Regions from separate parts of the Noviherbaspirillum sp. UKPF54 genome, predicted to be linked through region 1. Evidence: predicted binding sites of a transcription regulator. Region 1 holds the regulator's gene; each other region holds the start of a gene.
What was found. Region 1 encodes FNR, which switches genes on or off when oxygen is low (the NO sensors DNR and NnrR bind a similar motif). Its sites were predicted from a motif close to TTGATNNNNATCAA; they were not measured.
Positions count from the first base shown of each region.

Region 2: a site for FNR is predicted at 2,181-2,194, ahead of frdA (fumarate reductase (quinol) flavoprotein subunit). Genes of this name have one in related genera too.
Region 3: a site for FNR is predicted at 4,296-4,309, ahead of FAY22_RS06740 (universal stress protein). Genes of this name have one in related genera too.

Region 1 covers NZ_CP040128.1:1,831,125-1,837,263, forward strand. Annotated here, with positions in the region: gene FAY22_RS08450 (pseudouridine synthase) at 1-276, opposite strand, end outside; gene FAY22_RS08455 (pyridoxamine 5'-phosphate oxidase family protein) at 411-908, shown strand; gene FAY22_RS08460 (GAF domain-containing protein) at 905-2,242, shown strand; gene FAY22_RS08465 (hemerythrin domain-containing protein) at 2,256-2,981, opposite strand; gene fnr (fumarate/nitrate reduction transcriptional regulator Fnr) at 3,651-4,331, shown strand; gene FAY22_RS08480 (FixH family protein) at 4,800-5,339, opposite strand; gene ccoG (cytochrome c oxidase accessory protein CcoG) at 5,356-6,139, opposite strand, start outside.
Region 2 covers NZ_CP040128.1:3,048,069-3,054,207, reverse strand. Annotated here, with positions in the region: gene FAY22_RS14055 (TIGR03013 family XrtA/PEP-CTERM system glycosyltransferase) at 1-1,345, opposite strand, end outside; gene FAY22_RS14050 (DUF4148 domain-containing protein) at 1,702-1,980, opposite strand; gene frdA (fumarate reductase (quinol) flavoprotein subunit) at 2,261-4,045, shown strand; gene FAY22_RS14040 (succinate dehydrogenase/fumarate reductase iron-sulfur subunit) at 4,038-4,793, shown strand; gene FAY22_RS14035 (fumarate reductase subunit C) at 4,790-5,203, shown strand; gene frdD (fumarate reductase subunit FrdD) at 5,200-5,559, shown strand; gene cobA (uroporphyrinogen-III C-methyltransferase) at 5,606-6,139, opposite strand, start outside.
Region 3 covers NZ_CP040128.1:1,429,119-1,435,257, forward strand. Annotated here, with positions in the region: gene FAY22_RS06705 (hypothetical protein) at 78-404, shown strand; gene FAY22_RS06710 (hypothetical protein) at 427-645, shown strand; gene FAY22_RS06715 (hypothetical protein) at 670-915, opposite strand; gene FAY22_RS06720 (slipin family protein) at 961-1,731, opposite strand; gene FAY22_RS06725 (nodulation protein NfeD) at 1,728-3,113, opposite strand; gene FAY22_RS06730 (hypothetical protein) at 3,254-3,604, shown strand; gene FAY22_RS06735 (CBS domain-containing protein) at 3,660-4,106, opposite strand; gene FAY22_RS06740 (universal stress protein) at 4,372-4,836, shown strand; gene FAY22_RS06745 (CBS domain-containing protein) at 4,859-5,308, shown strand; gene FAY22_RS06750 (CapA family protein) at 5,358-6,139, shown strand, end outside.

The sequences.
Region 1 (6,139 bases):
CTCCGGCAACAGCGTTAGCACGCCCGGATGATGGCTCGGCTTGCGCGAGCATTCAAAGTTGGCAGGCTTGTTCAGTGCGATATAGACGTGTTCGCGGTACTCCCAGCGTTCGCCGAATACCTCGAAATGCAGTCCGGCCGTATCGAATGCGGCACGATAATCGGTGACGGTGTTGCCGTCGACGGTCACTTCGCCGTCGGCCACCAATGCGCGGCACCATTTGCGGGTGCCGAATCCCTGCGATTGCAGGATGCGGTCCAGTGTCAGTTTACTCATGGGCGAACTCTACCAGAAACATTCCGCGCGGATCGTCGCTGGCGGCAGATTGATGTATCCGGTGACGCTGGGCCACGCGGCAGGTATCATTTGCGAAACACCAGAATTGTCTTTTTACTATTTTTTCCACCGCCATGCCGCCTGCTCCCGCGCCGCTGATCGACGCCAGCCACGTCGCCTTCATCCAAGGTGCGGTCGGCATTTCCGTTGCGGCCTGCGACCGCAGCGGCAAGCCAGCCCTGGTGCGCGCCATAGGCTGCCATGTAACCGAGGACCGGCCGCTGGTGACGATCTACCTTTCGGCCATCCAGGCCGCGCAATTGCTCGGCTGCGTCCGCGACAACGGCGCCGTTGCAGTGGTGTTCAGCGAGCCGTCGACGCATCGCACCGTTCAGCTCAAGGGCGCCGGTGCCATCGTCGACGGCTTGCTGGAAGGAGAATGGGAGTGTGTACAGGCCTATCGCGAAGCGTTCGTGCGCGAGCTGGCGCCGCTCGGATTCGACCCGGTGATGGTGCGCACCCTGCTGTCGCACCGGCAAGCCGATATCGTCGCGCTCAGATTCGTGCCATCGGAGGCGTATTCGCAGACACCCGGCCCGCAGGCAGGCGCACCGTTGAAGGCCGGCACATGAAGACCAAGCTCGACGCCATCCGCGAATGCCTCGAAAGCGTCATCCCGGGCACGATCGCCACCGCCTCGCCGCAAGGCGTGCCCAATGTCGCCTACTTGTCGCAGGTGCAGTTCATCGACAGCGAGCACATCGCGCTCTCCTACCAGTTCTTCAACAAGACGCGGCAAAACCTCATGGCTAACCCGCATGCCATGCTGTCGCTCATCAATCCGCTGAGCGGCGCGCAATACCGGCTGTCGATCGAATACCTGCGCACCGAAATCGCTGGCCCGCTCTTTGCCAGCATGAAGGCCAAGCTGGCCGGCATCGCCTCCCATACCGGGATGGGAGGCGTGTTCCGGCTGCTGGGAGCCGATGTCTTTCGCGTGCACGATATCGAACGCGTTCCGGGGGAAACCGTGCAGCCGCCACCGGCGCAACATAACCTGCTGGCCGCGCTGCGCGCAGCCAGCGAGCGGCTGCGTTCCTGCTGCGACCTGGAACGCCTTCTAGCAGAAACCCTGGCCTGCCTGGAGCAGCTGTTCGGCATCCGCTACACCATGATCCTGATGTTCGACGCGCCGAGCGAACGCCTGTACACCGTCGCCAGCCGCGGCTACGAAGCATCGGGCGTTGGTTCGGAAATACCGCTCGGCCATGGCGTCATCGGCGTCGCGGCGCAGGAACGCACGCCCATCCGGATCAGCCACATGAACGCCGAATATTCATACAGCCGCGCCATCCGCGAAAGCGCTTCCCGCAGCGACTGGGCTCACGCGCTCGACACCGAGATCCCGCTGCCGGGCCTGCGCGAATCGCGCAGCCAGCTCGCCGTGCCGGTCACGGCCGCGGAGCGCCTGCTCGGCGTGCTGTATGTCGAAAGCCCGCACGACTTGCGCTTCACTTATGACGACGAGGATGCGCTGGTCACCCTCGCGGCCCAACTCGGCATGGCGGCGCAACTGCTGCAAAACGCCGCGGATGCCGGCGAGGACGCGCCGGCCGTCCAGCCCGCGGCCACGCCGGTCGGGGGAATGCCGCTGACGGTACGTCATTACCGTGAAAATGGCAGCGTTTTCCTGGATGACGACTACCTGATCAAGGGTGTTGCCGGTTCGATTTTCTGGACTCTGCTGCGCGAATATGCCGACAAGAGCCGTACCGAATTCACCAATCGGGAACTGCGCCTCGATTCGCGCTTGCGGCTACCCGACATCAGCGACAACCTCGAAGCGCGCCTGATCCTGCTCAGCCGCCGCCTGACCGAGCGTGGAGCGGCGATCCGCATCGAGAAAACCGGGCGCGGACGCTTCCGGCTGTGCGTCGATCGTCCGCTCCAATTGCGGGAAGGATAGAGAGTGTTATTAACTAAGCCGCCATCCGGTCCTCGATTCCCAGCGCATCTGCCAGCTTGCTCCAGTCGCGCTTGCTCAAGTTCTCACGCGCCACATCCAGCAGCGCGTCGAACGCCGGCGGCGGGACGTGACGGCGGATGAGCGCCAGTTTTTCCGCGCGCTCGCGAGCGCTCAGAGCTGGAATCATCCAGCGCATGGTGGCAAGGGACTCGTCCGGCGGGATCGAGGCGACTAGCGCCTGCTCGATGCCGATGATTTCCTCATCGCTGTGCGTTGCCCACAATACCGCGTTGTTCCCAGTTTCCTCGATATGCATGTGGGCCAGGTTGTCCGCGATGAACAGGCCGAGTTCACGATACAAGTCAGCGATCGCGCCGGAACGCACCTCGTCCTGCGCCCCCTCGACCGCGCTCGCCAGGGTGGAGAGCCTCTCCAGCGCCGATTCATGATGCACGTGCTCCGACGAGATCGTGCACGCCGAACCGGGCTGGCGCGCTTCCATCGCGGTATGGATGAACTGGTTTTCATGCTGCAAATGCCTGCCGCAGAAAACAATCAATGCGCGGACCTGCCCCAGGACGCAGGCCACTTCCCCACCGTCGGAGCCATCCATGGCGCCGACCGCTTGAAGCGTATCGCTCATGAAAAGGCGCAAGGCCTTGTGAATGTGGGCATAAATATCGAAACGCTGAACAACACCTGTGGCGTGCGACTGGGAAGGGGAAATGGCCTGTTCCATGAAGGTCTCCGATCGTTTGGCGGTTGCAAAAGAAGTTCAATTGACGACAGGCCTAGATTACGGACTTATCCGGACCCGTTTTCTTAAAACTTCATTCAATAAACCTTAAAAAAACCTTAAGTTCGGAAGCACGCCTTGTGGCCGTCGCGCGCCAAAGACCATACCGATCACAAGTGATATTTCAACCACACGACCTACGAGAGGAGCGGTAAAATATTGCGATGCGTCAAAAGAGACTGATAAGCTTCGTCCTTCCCGGGCTCGACCTGATCCGGGATCGCGTCGGCTCGCTCGGCGTTGACTTCCCGATTTTGGGAACAAAAGGAGCGTCGAACGCTGCTCCTGTTTTTGACAGTTGTAGCAGCAACGAACATCCATTGCGGCCGCATTCTGGCTTGGCGCCTTGATGTTCAGGGTTCACCGCATGATTTGCCTTGGTATGGCACCGGTTAATCCACGATTTTGCTTGCTTGGTACGGGATTTGCATTAGGATTCTTGACCTGGCTCAATTTTGACCCGAACCCCAAAACGCCTAAAAACCTACAGCGAGCGCGAACATGATTCTGCATAGAATGAATTCTGCCGATATGACTCATCCCGCCTATTCTTCCAATGCATCGGGTGCCGCGAGCGCGCAAGACTTGCGAGCACGCTGTTCCGCCTGTGGCATGCACCAGCTCTGCCTCCCTACGGGGCTCGGCTCGACCGAAATGGACAAGCTGGAAAAGATCATTGGGCGCCGTCGCCGCATCCCGCGCGATGGCCACCTGTATCGCGTCGGCGACCCCTTTACCAACCTGTACGCGATCCGCCTCGGCCATTTCAAGACACACCAAATCAATCCCAGCGGCGACCAGCAGATCACCGGCTTTCAGATGGCCGGGGAACTGTTAGGAATGGATGCCATCAGCACCGATCGTCACCACTGCAACGCCGTGGCGCTGGAAGACAGCGAGGTGTGCGAGATCCCGTTCGCGCGGCTGGAAAGCCTGTTTGCCGAAATTCCGACGCTGCTGCATCACTTTCACCGGATGATGAGCCAGGAAATTACGCGTGAACAAAGCGTCATGCTTTTGCTGGGCAACATGCGGGCGGAACAACGCTTCGCCGCCTTCCTCAGCAATCTGTCATCACGTTATTCCGCACGCGGCTATTCTTCCACCAGCTTCCAGTTGCGCATGACACGCGAGGAAATCGGCAATTATCTCGGCCTGACCATCGAAAGCATCAGCCGATTGTTATCTAAATTCAAGAAGCGCGGCTGGATCAAGGTCAGCAACCGTGAACTGGAACTGCTCGAACCGAACACGCTAAAGGCAGTCGCCGCCGGCACCCTGAGCTGCGCATGATGCGCTTGGGCCTGCGGACAACGCTTAGAGATAAAAAAACCGGGCGCAAGGCCCGGTTTTTTTAGAAACATCAGAAGGGTGGTCGGCGTTCACTCGGCACACCGACCAGATAACAAGTCAGCATGCTGGCCAGTGCACAAAACATCCAGAAACAGAAAAATCCTACGGTATACGCTGCCATCGGACTTACGTCTAGATGAACTCCGAGCATTCCCAGGTCACGCGGATCAAATAGCGAAAAGAAAAAACCTTCCGCGACAATCGCGACCAAAAAAGACGGCCACAAGACGACCATCATCAACCGCGCCATCAAACCACCCTCCTTTCGGCTTCGTCTTTATAAAACGCCATATCAGACTGGCATTCTCGCGTCTCTTTTCTCATTATTGAGAATCGATTTTGATAATCGAGAACGCTCCCTGATACGATATTCGATTTCAAGCCGATCTGCACGCGGCGCGCCAATCCTCATCCTTCGGCGGGCGCGAGGTCAGGCGACAACACGACATCATGCTGTTTTGGCCATGTCCAGACGCCGGTCAGGCGCCAGTCGCGCGCCTGATCTTCCACCTGCACTTGCCAGTTCGCCTGCTCGAGGAAAGCCAAGTCGATCGAGAAATTCCCATTACTATCCGGCCACGCCTCGCGCACGATGTCTTTTTCCGGCAGGGTCGAATGCACCAGGCGGATGGATATCTTGCCGGTCACCGGACGCTGCGGGCTGTCGATATGGCCGATCAGTTTGCCGGCCGCCGGATCGAAGCGCACATTCAATTTCAAGTGCAAATTCGCCGCTACACGGTCGCGCCGCAAGTCTTGGTTGATCGCCTTGCCCTGCTTGTAGTAGTCGTCTACCACCAGGGCATCCGGGCGACTTACCGCGAGCCAGGCGGTGAAGCAGCCTGCCACGACCACCAGGAACGGACCCAGCATCAGAAACCACGGCCAGCGGTTCGCATACCAGGGCGAACCATCGTCCGTCTTCAAACTCGGATCAGCGCTTTGCATCACAATCTCCTTGCATTTAACGCGGTACGAAAAATACCGCCTTTTCCTTCACTTCGACATCCGAACCGTCGGTCGACTCGACTTCGAACATGATCTTGTTCGAACCGGGTTGCCCCTTGCCGTGGGCGATCCGCACGCGCACCGGTACGGCCCGCGAACCGGTCGCGGGCAACGCCACTTCTTCCGCGCCCGCCAGAGCGATGGTCTCGATGCCGGAAACCTTGATCTTATACTTGTGCGGGAATTCGTCAGTGTTCATGATCTGCAGGCGATACACGTTCTCGATCATGCCGTCCTCCACCTCACGCCCCATCGCACCACGGTCGCGGATCACGTCCAGTTTGAGCGGCGTGCGTGTGAGCAGCGAACCCAGGAAGCCTGCCACGATCAGCACCAGGATGCCCGTATAGATGAGCACGCGCGGGCGCATCGTGCGCTGCCGGATCTGCTGCGGGGTGAAATGGTTTTTTAATGCGTTTTCGGTGGTATAGCGGATCAGCCCACGCGGCGAGCCGACCTTGTCCATTACCGAGTCGCAGGCGTCGACGCAGGCGGCGCAGCCGATGCAGTCGTACTGCAGGCCGTTGCGGATATCGATGCCGGTCGGACATACCTGCACGCACATCGAACAGTCGATGCAGTCGCCCAGGTTCGACTTGGCAGCCGACTTGCTGCGCGCGCCGCGCGGATCGCCGCGTTCCTTGTCATAGGTGACGGTGAGCGTGTCCTTGTCGAACATCGAGCTCTGGAAGCGCGCATACGGGCACATGTATTTGCATACCTGCTCGCGCATCCAGCCG
Region 2 (6,139 bases), 1.2 Mb from region 1:
CCAGCAAATCGAGAAAGAGCCCGTTGTTCTTGACGTAGTACAGGTCGTACTGCAGTTTCTGGATTGCGTCTTCGATCGAGGAACCATACTGATAGCGCACCTGGGCAAAGCCGGTGATGCCAGGCTTGATGCTGTGGCGCAGGTTGTAATACGGGACTTTCTCGGTGAGTTGCTGAACGAAGTAGGGACGTTCCGGGCGGGGACCGACAAAGCTCATCTCGCCCTTGATTACGTTGACAATTTGCGGCAGTTCGTCGATACGCAGCTTGCGGATAATGCGTCCGATCCGGGTCGTGCGCGTGTCGTTGGCTGCTGCCCATTGCGGCGTACCGCCTTCTTCGGCATCAATGCGCATGCTGCGGAATTTCAGTACGCAAAAGATTCTGCCGCCCTTGCCGACCCGTTCCTGTCGATAGATTACCGGGCCTTTGTCTTCCAAGTAGATGCACAACGCCGTCAGCAGCATGACTGGCATAGCTGCCGCAAAGATCAGCATGCTGACCATCAGGTCGAAGGCACGTTTGCAAACGACGCGGAACGCACTTTGGTTGAAGCCGTCGCCGAAGATCAGCCAGCTCGGATGGAGCGAATCGACGCGAATCTGGCGTGCCTCGCGTTCAAAGAATGCCGCCGCGCCGGTGACCTTGATGCCGTTGAGTTTGCATTCCAGTAGTTGATGCAAGGGAAAAGTACTGCCACGCCGGTTTTGAGCGGAAACAACGATTTCACCCACGTTATGGCGTTTCGCAATCGAGAACAGGGATTCGTCCAAGGGCAGAATCGCGGCAGTCGATACCAGACACTCCTCGGTGCGCAGGGGGACGAAACCAACGATGCTGTACTTCCTGGAAAAGCTGCTGTCTGCGGCAAGATTGCTGCACTCCTTGGCCAACGCGCCTTCGCCGACAAAGATGAGACGTGATTCGAGGATGGGATGCGCGATGGTATGAAAGATCACTGTTCTCAGCACGAGGATGATCACGGTGCCGCCGGCGGCAGCGAGTACGAGAATGCGGATGTCGGCATTCAGCTCCGGAATCAGGGCGAGAAACAGCGCAGTACTGCCAAAACCAAGCAGGGCGGACGGTATCAGGCGGATGGCGGTCAATGCGGTGGTGGGCAATCCTTCCAGATGATACAGGCCGAAGGCAGCCATACTGAACACAATGAACAGTGAGAAGGCTGCCGCGGAGGCAAAGAAGTTTTTCCCTTGCGTTTGCGACACATAGCCATAGGCTGACAGGATTTCATGTGCTCCGTATATCGCTGCGATCAGCGCAAAGATCTCGATGAGAAGTAAGGCGGAGACCAGCTTGGAAACATAGTGATTGAAGATCTTTACCATCTGATACTCCGACAAAGTCACGGGCAGGATCAACGACTGGCCGTTCCTGCGTTCTCTCCTGTGGTTCCGGTTTGTCTCGCGTATTGCTGTCCGGGCATTTATATGGTTGGCAATTTGATATGACGTAACTTAGCTGCGGACATCCCTAAAGTTGTTGAGCAACCGCAACGAAGTTACAGCCTGTAATAGTTTGGCATCCCATGTCTGCTGAGTATCAAACTTGTTGAATAGCAATTTTTCTTGCTATATGCCGAAATGGGCTTTCGAGCGCTGAAATAAAAAAACCTCGCTTGGAGCGAGGTTGTGGAAAAGCTGGATGTCTACCATCCGTCGTAATGGCGCATCGTGCATCGTGATCAGCCACCGAAATAGGTATTTTCCGTACGCAGGCTGCGGGTCGCCTGGACAGCTTCCTTGAGCACTTCTTCGCGCGACTTGGTGGAAGCGACATTGGTGAATTCCACATATTCCTTGTTTTGTGCGACCGGGGCCTGTTGAAGCGCAGCACGGACTTCGGTTCGGGTTTTGGTCGATTGGAAGCCGTTAAAGTCGACATATTCGGAGGCGTCGGCCGCAAAGGCGACACCGGCGGTGACAAACACGGCAACAGCCGCAATCAATTGTTTTGCATTCATTTTCATTCTCCAAAAAATCAGGTGGGGGCACGCGGCCATGGCGTCCGGACTTGCCGCTTGGGCCTTGCGACGGTGAGCACAGCGGGCTCATCGATGAAGCACAGTCTATTCATCACAGAGAAGACAAAAAACAGGGCAAACGGAAAGATATCGTTTCTGTTTTTGAAATAATTGGCACGAAAACGACGCTTCGGGAAACTTTGACTTGGGTCATTGGCGCTGGATAACCGCATGCATATAGTGGGTATTAATTGCTTAATGGAAAGTCAAAGAGGCAGCCATGGAAATTTTCGAAGCCGACGTTGCCATCGTCGGAGCGGGCGGCGCCGGATTGCGGGCCGCCATTGCGGTAGCCGAGCACGACCCGGCGCTCAAGGTCGCGCTCGTCTCCAAGGTCTATCCGATGCGCAGCCACACGGTGGCGGCGGAAGGCGGTTCGGCTGCCGTAACGCAGTCGCACGACAGCCTGGATCATCACTTCAACGACACTGTCCACGGCGGTGACTGGCTGTGCGAGCAGGACGTGGTCGAGTACTTCGTCGCCAACTGCGCGCGCGAAATGATCCAGATGGAACACTGGGGCTGCCCGTGGAGCCGCAAGGAAGACGGCCATGTGAACGTGCGCGCATTCGGCGGCATGAAGATCGAGCGCACATGGTTTGCCGCCGACAAGACCGGCTTCCATATGCTGCATACTCTGTTCCAGACCTCGATCAAGTACCCGTCGATCAAGCGCTTCGATGAGTTCTTCTGCTGCGACCTGATCGTCGAGGACGGCCGCTGCCAGGGCGTGCTGGCGATCGAAATCGGCACCAGCCGCTTCGTGCTGATCAAGGCCAAGTCGGTGATCATCGCCACCGGCGGCGCCGGCCGTGTGTTCCGGCAGAGCACCAACGGCGGCATCGTGACCGGCGACGGCATGGCGCTCGCGTACCGTCATGGCGTGCCGCTGCGCGACATGGAGTTCGTGCAATACCATCCGACTTGCATGCCGGGCACCGGGCTGCTGTTTACCGAGGCGTGCCGCGGCGAAGGCGGCATCCTGGTCAACAAGGACGGCTATCGCTATCTGCAGGATTACGGTCTCGGGCCGCCGGACCCGTGGCCGCGCAAGAAGGCGATGGAGCTGGGTCCGCGCGATCGCCTTTCGCAAGCGTTCTGGCACGAGGACCGCAAGGGGCGCACCATCGAAACGCCGCAAGGCTCGGCGGTGCTGCTCGACCTGCGCCATCTTGGCGAGAAACACATACTGGAGCGCTTGCCCCTGATTTGCGAAATGGCCGAACGCTTCATGAACATCAATCCGGTCCATCAGCCGATCCCGGTGCGCCCGGCCATCCATTACACGATGGGTGGCATTGAGGTCAATGGCAGGACGGCGTCGCGCTTGCCTGGTCTGTATGCGGTCGGTGAGTGCTCGAGCGTCGGCATCCATGGCGCGAACCGCCTCGGCTCCAATTCGCTGGCCGAGCTGTGCGTGTTCGGCAAGGTCGCGGGCGACGAAGCGGCACGGTATGCGAAGAGCGTGTCGTTTTCCAACTGCGATGTGCTGGCCAAGCAGGCGCAGGCGTCACAGCAGCGCGCGCTCGAGCTGGTCAAGCGTGAAAACGGTAACGAACGCATTTCCGTGCTGCGCAAGGAAATGGCTCTATCGATGGAACGCGGCTGCGGCATCTACCGCATCGGCAGCGAGATGCAGGAGACTTGCGACAAGCTCGACGAGCTCAAGCTGCGCTTCCGCAACGTGCGCGTGGACGACAAGTCGAGCGTGTGGAATACCGACTGGCTGCAGGCGATCGAGCTCGGCTTCCAGCTCGACGTGGCGCAGGCGATGGCATATTCCGCGTTGAACCGCAAGGAGTCGCGCGGTGCGCACCAGCGCCTGGATGGTTTCGAGGAGCGCGACGATGCTAACTTCCTCAAGCACACGCTGGCTACCTACGCGGGCGTGGATGCGCCGGGCATCAGCTACAGCGACGTGACGATCACCAAGTCGAAACCGGGCGTTCGCGCGTACGGCGCGGCCGGGGAAGCGGCCGCGGCGCAGGAGGCGAATCATGCATGACACGCAAAAAACCATCGAGATCGAAGTATTGCGCTACCGGCCGGAACAGGACAACGAACCGTTCTTCCAGACGTATAAGGTGCCGTTCACAGATGACATGTCGGTGCTGCAGGGACTGCAGTACATCAAGGAAGAGCTCGATAGCACGCTGTCCTACCGCTGGTCGTGCCGCATGGCGATCTGCGGCAGTTGCGGCATGATGATCAATGGGAAACCGGAGTTGTCGTGCCATACCTTCCTGCGCAGTTTCTATCCGAACCGCGTGCGGGTCGAGCCGCTCGATCATTTTCCGATCGAGCGCGACCTGGTGGTACGGGTGGACGACTTCATCGGCAAGCTGGAGAGCATCAAGCCCTACATCGTGCCGAAGGAGCCGCGCACGCTGGAGCAGGGAGAATACCTGCAGACGCCGGACGAGCGCGACGGCTACGAGCAGTACAGCTCCTGCATCAACTGCATGCTGTGCTACGCGGCCTGCCCGCAATACGGCCTCAACAGCGAGTTCATGGGACCGGGCGTGCTGGCGCTGCTGCACCGGTACAACTCCGACTCGCGCGATGGCGCGCAGGACGAACGCATGGAGCTGGTGAACGCGGAAGAGGGCGTGTGGAACTGCACGGCGGTCGGCTACTGCTCCGAAGTGTGTCCGAAACATGTGGACCCGGCCAATGCGGTCAACCTCAACAAGATCAACAGCGCGAAGAGCTACTTCACGGACTTGTTCCGCCCCAAAGGAGGTGCCAAATGAACCGCACCCAGAATGACGCGCGCCGCCCCTATGTGCGGTCGATGGACGGCTGGTGGCGCACCAATCCGTTTTTTGTGCGCTACATGGCGCGCGAAGCCACCGCGCTGGTGGTGGCGGCTTACGCGGTCGTGCTGCTGATCGGGCTGCTGTGTCTAGCCAATGGCGAAGCGGCATACAATCGTTGGCTCGACGTTCTGTCGCATCCGATCTCGGTCGCGCTGCATGTGATGGCACTGGCGGCGATGATTTATCACACCTGGAGCTGGTTCGACATCATGCCCAAGACCATGCCGCCGCTGATCGTTGGCGGCAAACGCATTGCAGGCGAGATGATCACGCGCACTGGCCTCGCCGTGGCAGCGATCGCGGCCATCGTGATTTTCCTCTTGGTCTGGAGCGTGAAGCCATGAAAAAGAGATCCAATGCCCCCATTTTCTGGGCCCTGTTCGGCGCAGGCGGCATGCTGTCCGCGCTGACCGGCCCGGTGCTGGTCTTCATCACCGGTGTGGCGGTGCCGCTCGGCCTGCTGCTGCCGCATGAAACGATGAGTTATCCGCGCATGCTCGCCTTCGCGCACAACGTCGTCGGCAAGCTCGTCATCCTGGCGCTGATCGTGCTGTTCCTGTGGCATGCGGCGCACCGGATCTTCAAGAGCCTGCATGATGTCGGCATTCATCCGAGCCCGGCGTCGAAAGCGGCGTGCTACGGTACGGCGCTGGCAGGCACCGTGCTGGCGGTATATGGCGTGCTCGCGGTGGGGTTTTAACCGATGGCGGGGCAGGGCGCGCGCGGCGTGCCCTGCAAGCCTGTTCTTAGCAAGCCGCGATGGCGGTGAGTTCGGGCGCAGCTCCGGAAAACCATTGCAGCTTTTCGTGTAATTCGGTCACTTCTCCAACGATGATCAGGCAGGGCGACTTGAACTTCTGCTCGGCGACTCGCTCGGCGATCGTCGTCAGCGTGCCTGTCGCCACGCGCTGCCGGCGCGTGGTTCCCTGTTCGACGACGGCGACGGGCGTCGTCGCGGCCCGTCCGTATTCGATCAGTTTGCCGCTGATCTCGGGCAGGGCGCCAAGTCCCATGTAAATCACGACGGTCTGGCGCGGGTGTGCGAGATTTTCCCAGTCCAGGTTCAGGCTGCCATCCTTCAGATGCCCGGTAGTGAACAGGCAGGACTGCGCGTAATCGCGGTGCGTGAGCGGGATGCCGGTATAGCACGACACGCCGCTGGCGGCCGTAATGCCGGGCACCACTTCATAACGGATCCCTTCCTCCGCCAGCACTTCCAGCTCTTCGCCGCCGCGCCCGAAGATGAACGGGTCGCCGCCCTTGAGACGGACCACTTGCTT
Region 3 (6,139 bases), 400 kb from region 1:
TACGCACGCAGGACGGAACTATCGAAAACCGCATCTGACAAACCTCATTTGACGATGTGGAAAGGAAAGGGCTCATCATGCAGATCGAACAGGTCAAGGACCGTTTTTCCCAGGTAGAGCAATGCATTCACAATGCCGCGCAGACATGCGAGCAGAGCGGCGATGCCCCTGACCAATTGCGCAACTGTCTTGCCGAACTGGAGCATGAGTCCCATCACACCCGGGAACTGGTGGAACAAACCCAGGACGATGGGGAAATCAAGCAGTGCGTCGACAAGATGGCGAAAATCGGCGATCGCGCGCTGCAGGTATTCGGGGGCGGCAACTATGTCGACGACCAGTTGCAGGTCGCGGTGCGCCAGGCGCGCAAGGCGATTTCGGCGCTGAAACAAACGCTGCACTGAGGCGACAACAGCAGGAGTTCTTATGAATAGCCAGCACAAATCCTCGCAGCAAGGTAGACAGGCGCCCGGGCCGGCGGGCGGCCCGTCAGCTCCGACCCAAGGCATGCCCGGCCCCGGCGACGCGGGCTTCGCGGGCGGCAATCAGCAGGCAGGTAGTTCGCACCAGCCGCAGCGCATCAGCCAGCAGCAGGCGCAGAAAATCCCATCCGACCCGGATCCAGACGATCCGGTATCGCCGTAGCGGCGCGACCGTGCCCATCGCTGCTCATGCAGCGATGGCGTATCGTTCCGCAGAACAGGAAGTTTCGGTCGGCTGCGGCGTTTCCGGCAATCCCGGGTCCGGCGTGATGTCCGGCTCCGATGGCCAGGAAGGCACGCCCGGTTCTTCCGGCACCTGCGGGATTTCCGGCTCTGGCCGCTGGGCCGGCTCGATGTCAGGGGATGGATGCGGCGTGACCGGAATTTCCGGTGGCGGACGCGGTGGCGTGTGGCTGGTCGGATGGATATTCATGGCAGTAGTCGTGGCAGCAATCCGCATGCGGGGCGGTTCGGAAATTTACTTGGGTGAAGTCCTGTCATTCTTCAGGTCCGCCAGGTTGGATAAAAGTTCCAGCGGCAGCGGAAAAACGATGGTGGACGACTTGTCGCCGGCGATCGTGGACAGCGTCTGCATGTAGCGCAACTGCATCGCGCCGGGCTGCTGCGCCAACACATGGGCCGCCTGCTGCAGCTTTTCCGAAGCCTGCAGTTCCCCCTCGGCGTGGATCACCTTGGCGCGCCGCTCGCGTTCAGCCTCAGCCTGCCGCGCGATGGCGCGCACCATCGATTCGTTCAGGTCGACGTGCTTGATTTCGACATTGGCGACCTTGATGCCCCAGGCGTCAGTGGCCGAGTCGAGCACCTGCTGGATGTCGAGGTTCAGGCGCTCGCGTTCGGCCAGCATGTCGTCCAGCTCGTGCTTGCCGAGCACGGCGCGCAAGGTCGTCTGCGCCAGCTGGCTGGTGGCCTCGAAGAAGTTCTCAACCTGGATGATCGCCTTTTCCGGATCGACCACGCGGAAGTAGACGACGGCATTGACCTTCACCGATACGTTGTCGCGCGAGATCACGTCCTGGGTTGGCACGTCCAGCACCACGGTGCGCAGGTCCACCCGCACCATCTGCTGGATGGCCGGGATGACGATCACCAGCCCAGGTCCCTTGACGCTCCAGAAGCGCCCTAGCTGGAACAGCACGCCGCGCTCGTACTCGCGCAGGATGCGGATCGATGCGACCAGAAACACGATGACCAGCACCAGGATCGTGCTGAAGCCGAATCCGAATATCATTGCCGTCCTCCTTGAAATTCGCCGCGCGACGCGACACGCAGCACCAGACCGTCACGCGCCGCCACGCGTACCGTTTGCCCGCGCCGCAAGGTTTCCGGGCAGGTGACGCGCCAGAGTTCGCCGCCGACGCGTGCCCACCCACCGCCGGGCGCGACGGCGACGACTTCGCCTTCGGCGCCGATCAATGTCGCCGCGCCGCTTACCACCGCGCGCCGGCGGGTTTTCAGGGCCACGCCTGCCAGCGCGGCGATCAGCGCGGCGCTCATTACCGCAACGGCCGCGATCAGGGCGAGCGGGATGCCGAATCCCGGCACGTCGGTGTCGATCAGGATCAGGGCGCCGACGATGAAGGCCGCAACGCCGCCGATACCGAGCGAGCCGAAGGTGGGCAGGAAGGCTTCCGCGACCATGAAGCCGATGCCGAGCAGGATCAGCGCCAGGCCCGCATAATTCACCGGTAACAGCTGCAGCCCGTACAACGCCACCAACAGGCAGATTGCGCCAAGCACCCCGGGCACGCCGATGCCCGGGTTCATGAACTCGAAAATCAATCCATAGATGCCGATCGTCATCAGGACCAGCGCAAGGCTGGGATCGGTGATCGCCGCCAGCAGCCTGACGCGCCAGTCGGGGAGATAGTCGATGAGCGGTGCCTGCGCCGTGTCGAGCGTGACGGTTCGGTCCGGCAGGGCGAACTTGCGTCCATGCGCCTGGCGCATCAGATCGCGCGGGTCGGTTGCCACATAATCGACCACATGCAGGCGCAGTGCATCCTGCGCCGACAGGCTGACCGCTTCGCGCACCGCCTGCTCCGCCCATTCCATGTTGCGCCCGCGCAGTTGTGCCAGGCCGCGGATATAGGCTGCGGCATCGTTGACTTGCTTGCGCGTCATGGCCTGAGCCGGCGGCTTGTCCGCTTTCTTGTCAGGCCCGGATGGCGCAGGTCCGCCTTGCGGCTCTTCCGGCTCCGGGCCGCCGCCGAGCCGGACTGGCGTGGCGGCGCCGAGGTTGGTGCCGGGCGCCATGGCGGCGATATGGCTGGCGTACAGGATATAGGTTCCGGCGCTGGCGGCGCGCGCGCCGCTCGGGGCGACATAGGTGGCTACCGGCACGGGCGAGCCCAGGATCGCCTTGATGATGGTCCGCATCGAGGTATCGAGCCCGCCGGGCGTGTCGATCCTGAGGATCACGAGCTGGGCGCCGTCGCGCGCGGCATGGGCCAGCCCGCGGCTGATGTAGTCGGCGGCAGCCGGCCCGATCGCGCCTTCCGACGTCAGCGCCGCCACCGGCGCCACGACAGGCGCAGCGGGGGCCGACGCCGCCGGCCAACACGCAGACAGCAGCGTCGCGAACACGCCATGAAGGAGGAAGAAGCGGATCATCTGTATGCGCCTTTCCGATGCGTGAACACATTGTCATCGTCCGGAAGCGTGCACTGTTGCGACATATCAGATATGGAACCCGGCGGCACGGAAAATGCTGCTTGAACGTCTGTTGCAACGGATTGAACAGGAGGAATGCCATGCCAGCGGGAGCCAGCCCGAAGCGGGAGGGAGAATTCAAGGAACTGGAACAGCGTTTCAAAAAGGAAGGACGCTATCGGGGGCGGGAGGAAGAAGTCGCCGCCCGCATTGTCAACAAGCAGCGCTCGCAGTATGGAGAAACGCGGGCCGAACGGGAGAAGGACAGGCAGGGAAGATCGCCCGACCGCGGCTTGCCGCTGGAGGATTACCAGACACTGACGATCGGCCAGGTCGAAGCCCGGCTGGACGGCTTGTCGAACGCCGAAATCAGGAAGATCCGCGCCTACGAGGTGAAGCACAAGAACCGGAAGACGCTGCTGCAAAAGCTGGATCGGCGCCTGGTGCACTAGTGCATTAGCCGGACCGGACTCCCCCGGCGGAACGGGGAAATCCGGTGCGATGGCCTTAATGCAGCTTGTGGCCGCTGCTGGAATGTTGCGTCGACTGCTCCGAGATGCCATGCAGCGCCTGTGCTGCCGACTGCGCCTGGTCGCTCGAGGCGATGTCGCCGAGCGACACGATACCGGTCAGGCGCTTGTTCTTGTCGAGGACGGGCAGGCGCCGGATCTGCAGGTCGCTCATGTTGCGCGCGACGTCATCCACATCGTCTTCCTCAAGACAATATTTCACATCCGAGCTCATGACATCCCGGATCCGGGTATCGCCGGTTTTGCCTTGGGCCAGCGCGCGCACGACGATGTCTCGATCGGTAATCATGCCCACCAGCCGGTCGTTCTCGCCCACCGGCAGCACGCCGCAATCGCAATCGGCCATCATTTTTGCCGCCTCGACAATACTCTCGTCGGGGTTGGCAATGCGCACGTCGCGTGTCATCGCTTCAGCTACTCGCATGATGATTCTCCTTTCGTTTGGATAGAGGTTGTTCGGACTGGCGAACCCGCAGGAGCAGCAATCGGCGTGCCAAACTCCTTGGCAGCCGGGAGAGGGACCACGCCCGCGCCGGGCAACGCGGTAAGAGTTACCGCCGATTGTAAAGAGCACTCCCGCGCGCGGTCATCGCGCCCGGCATGGCGGCATGGATTGACTCATCTCAAAGCCTGTGCGGTGATCGCGCCTAATCTGAATCGCCTGTCATGCGAAACGATTCGGGCGCATCATGTACAAGCACATTCTTTTGCCGACCGACGGTTCCGAGCTGTCGGAACAGGCTGTCGCCAGCGGCGTGCTCCTTGCAAAGAATATCGGCGCGACCGTGATCGGCGTCTATGTCGTCACCGTGCCGCGCCAGAACCAGCTGGAAGCATGGCTGCACCACGATCCGCATTACGCCGAACGCAGGGCGGCGCTGTTCGAAAAATTTGCGGATGAATACCTGTCTTTCGTGTCCAACAGTGCGCTGGCCGAAGAAGTGCCGTGCACCTGCAAGCTGGTGCGGGCGCCGGAACCCTACCTGGGCATCGTCGACACCGCCGAACGCAGCGGCTGCGACCTCATCATCATGGCTTCGCACGGCTGGAAGGGCGATGCGGCGCAATTGCTGGGAAGCGAAACGATCAGGGTGCTGGTGCACAGCAAGGTGCCGGTCCTGGTGCACAAGCCGGCTGCGGACGGCAGAACGTAAGATGGTTCCGAGGAGAGTTGCCATGCCAATCATGGAATGCTGCAACATCGGCGTCGTCTGCTGTGACGCCGATGCCTCCATCCCTCAGGTGGCGGAACTGATGCGCAAGCATCATGTCGGCGACGTCGTCGTCGTAGAGTTTCAGGATGACAAGCGGATTCCGGTCGGGATCGTCACCGACCGCGACATCGTGATCGAAACGGTTGCGCTGCAGGTTGATACGGAAGTATTTACTGCGGGCGACCTGATGAGTTCTCCGGTGGTGTCGGTGCAGAAGGACGACGGTTTCGTCGAAACCCTGCGCCTGATGCGCAACAACAAGATCCGCCGCCTGCCGGTGGTAACCGCCGATGGCGCGTTGTATGGCATCGTCACCGCCGATGACATCGTCCGGCTGCTGGCGGTCGAACTGTCGATGATGACGGCTGCCATCACGGAGCAACCGATACGCGAGGGCCGGCTCAGAAGGTGAGGCGCTTGGCCGGCGAGCGCATGGAAAGCCGGCGATCAGGCGGGCGGCAATGAAACAGGAGGCAAGCGCCAGGCAGGTACGTCCCGTCCGGGTGATGTTTGGCGGCGATGTCATGCTGGGGCGAAATGTGAAGGAAAGCATCCTGCGCTACGGCCCTGGCTATCCGCTGGGACCGATCGCGCCGCTTATGCGTGCGTCGGACCTTGCCATCGTCAATCTCGAATGCGCGCTCACGGCATCGCTGGAGCGATGGCCGGGCTTGCCCAAGGCCTATTATTTCGGCGCGCCGCCGCTGGCCGCCGTGGTGTTGTCCGATGCCGGCATCGGGCTGGTCAGCCTGGCCAACAATCATGTGCTCGATTACGGCGAACAGGGGCTGCGCGACACGCTGCGGCTCCTGGGCGAGCTTGGCATTGCGCTGGCCGGGGCTGGCCCGGACTTGGCACAGGCGCGTTCGGCCGCGATTGTCGACTGCGGCGGAACTCGGTTCGGCATGGCTGCCTTTTGCGACCACCAGCCGGATTTTGCAGCGTATGACGGCCGGCCCGGCATCGCCTATCTCGATCTCGATGACGAAGCTGCAGCGCTGCGCGTGCTGCGGGAGTCACTCGCGCCGCTGCTGCGCGCCGCGGTCGACTGGCCCATCCTGTCCCTGCACTGGGGACCGAACATGGTAAGGCGGCCGACGGCGCGATTTCGCCGTATCGCTCACGCTGCCATCGATATGGGTTGGAAAATTCTGTTCGGCCACAGCGCCCATGTATTTCACGGAGTCGAACTCTATCGCGGCTGCCCGATCCTGTATGCGGCCGGCGACCTGGTTGACGATTA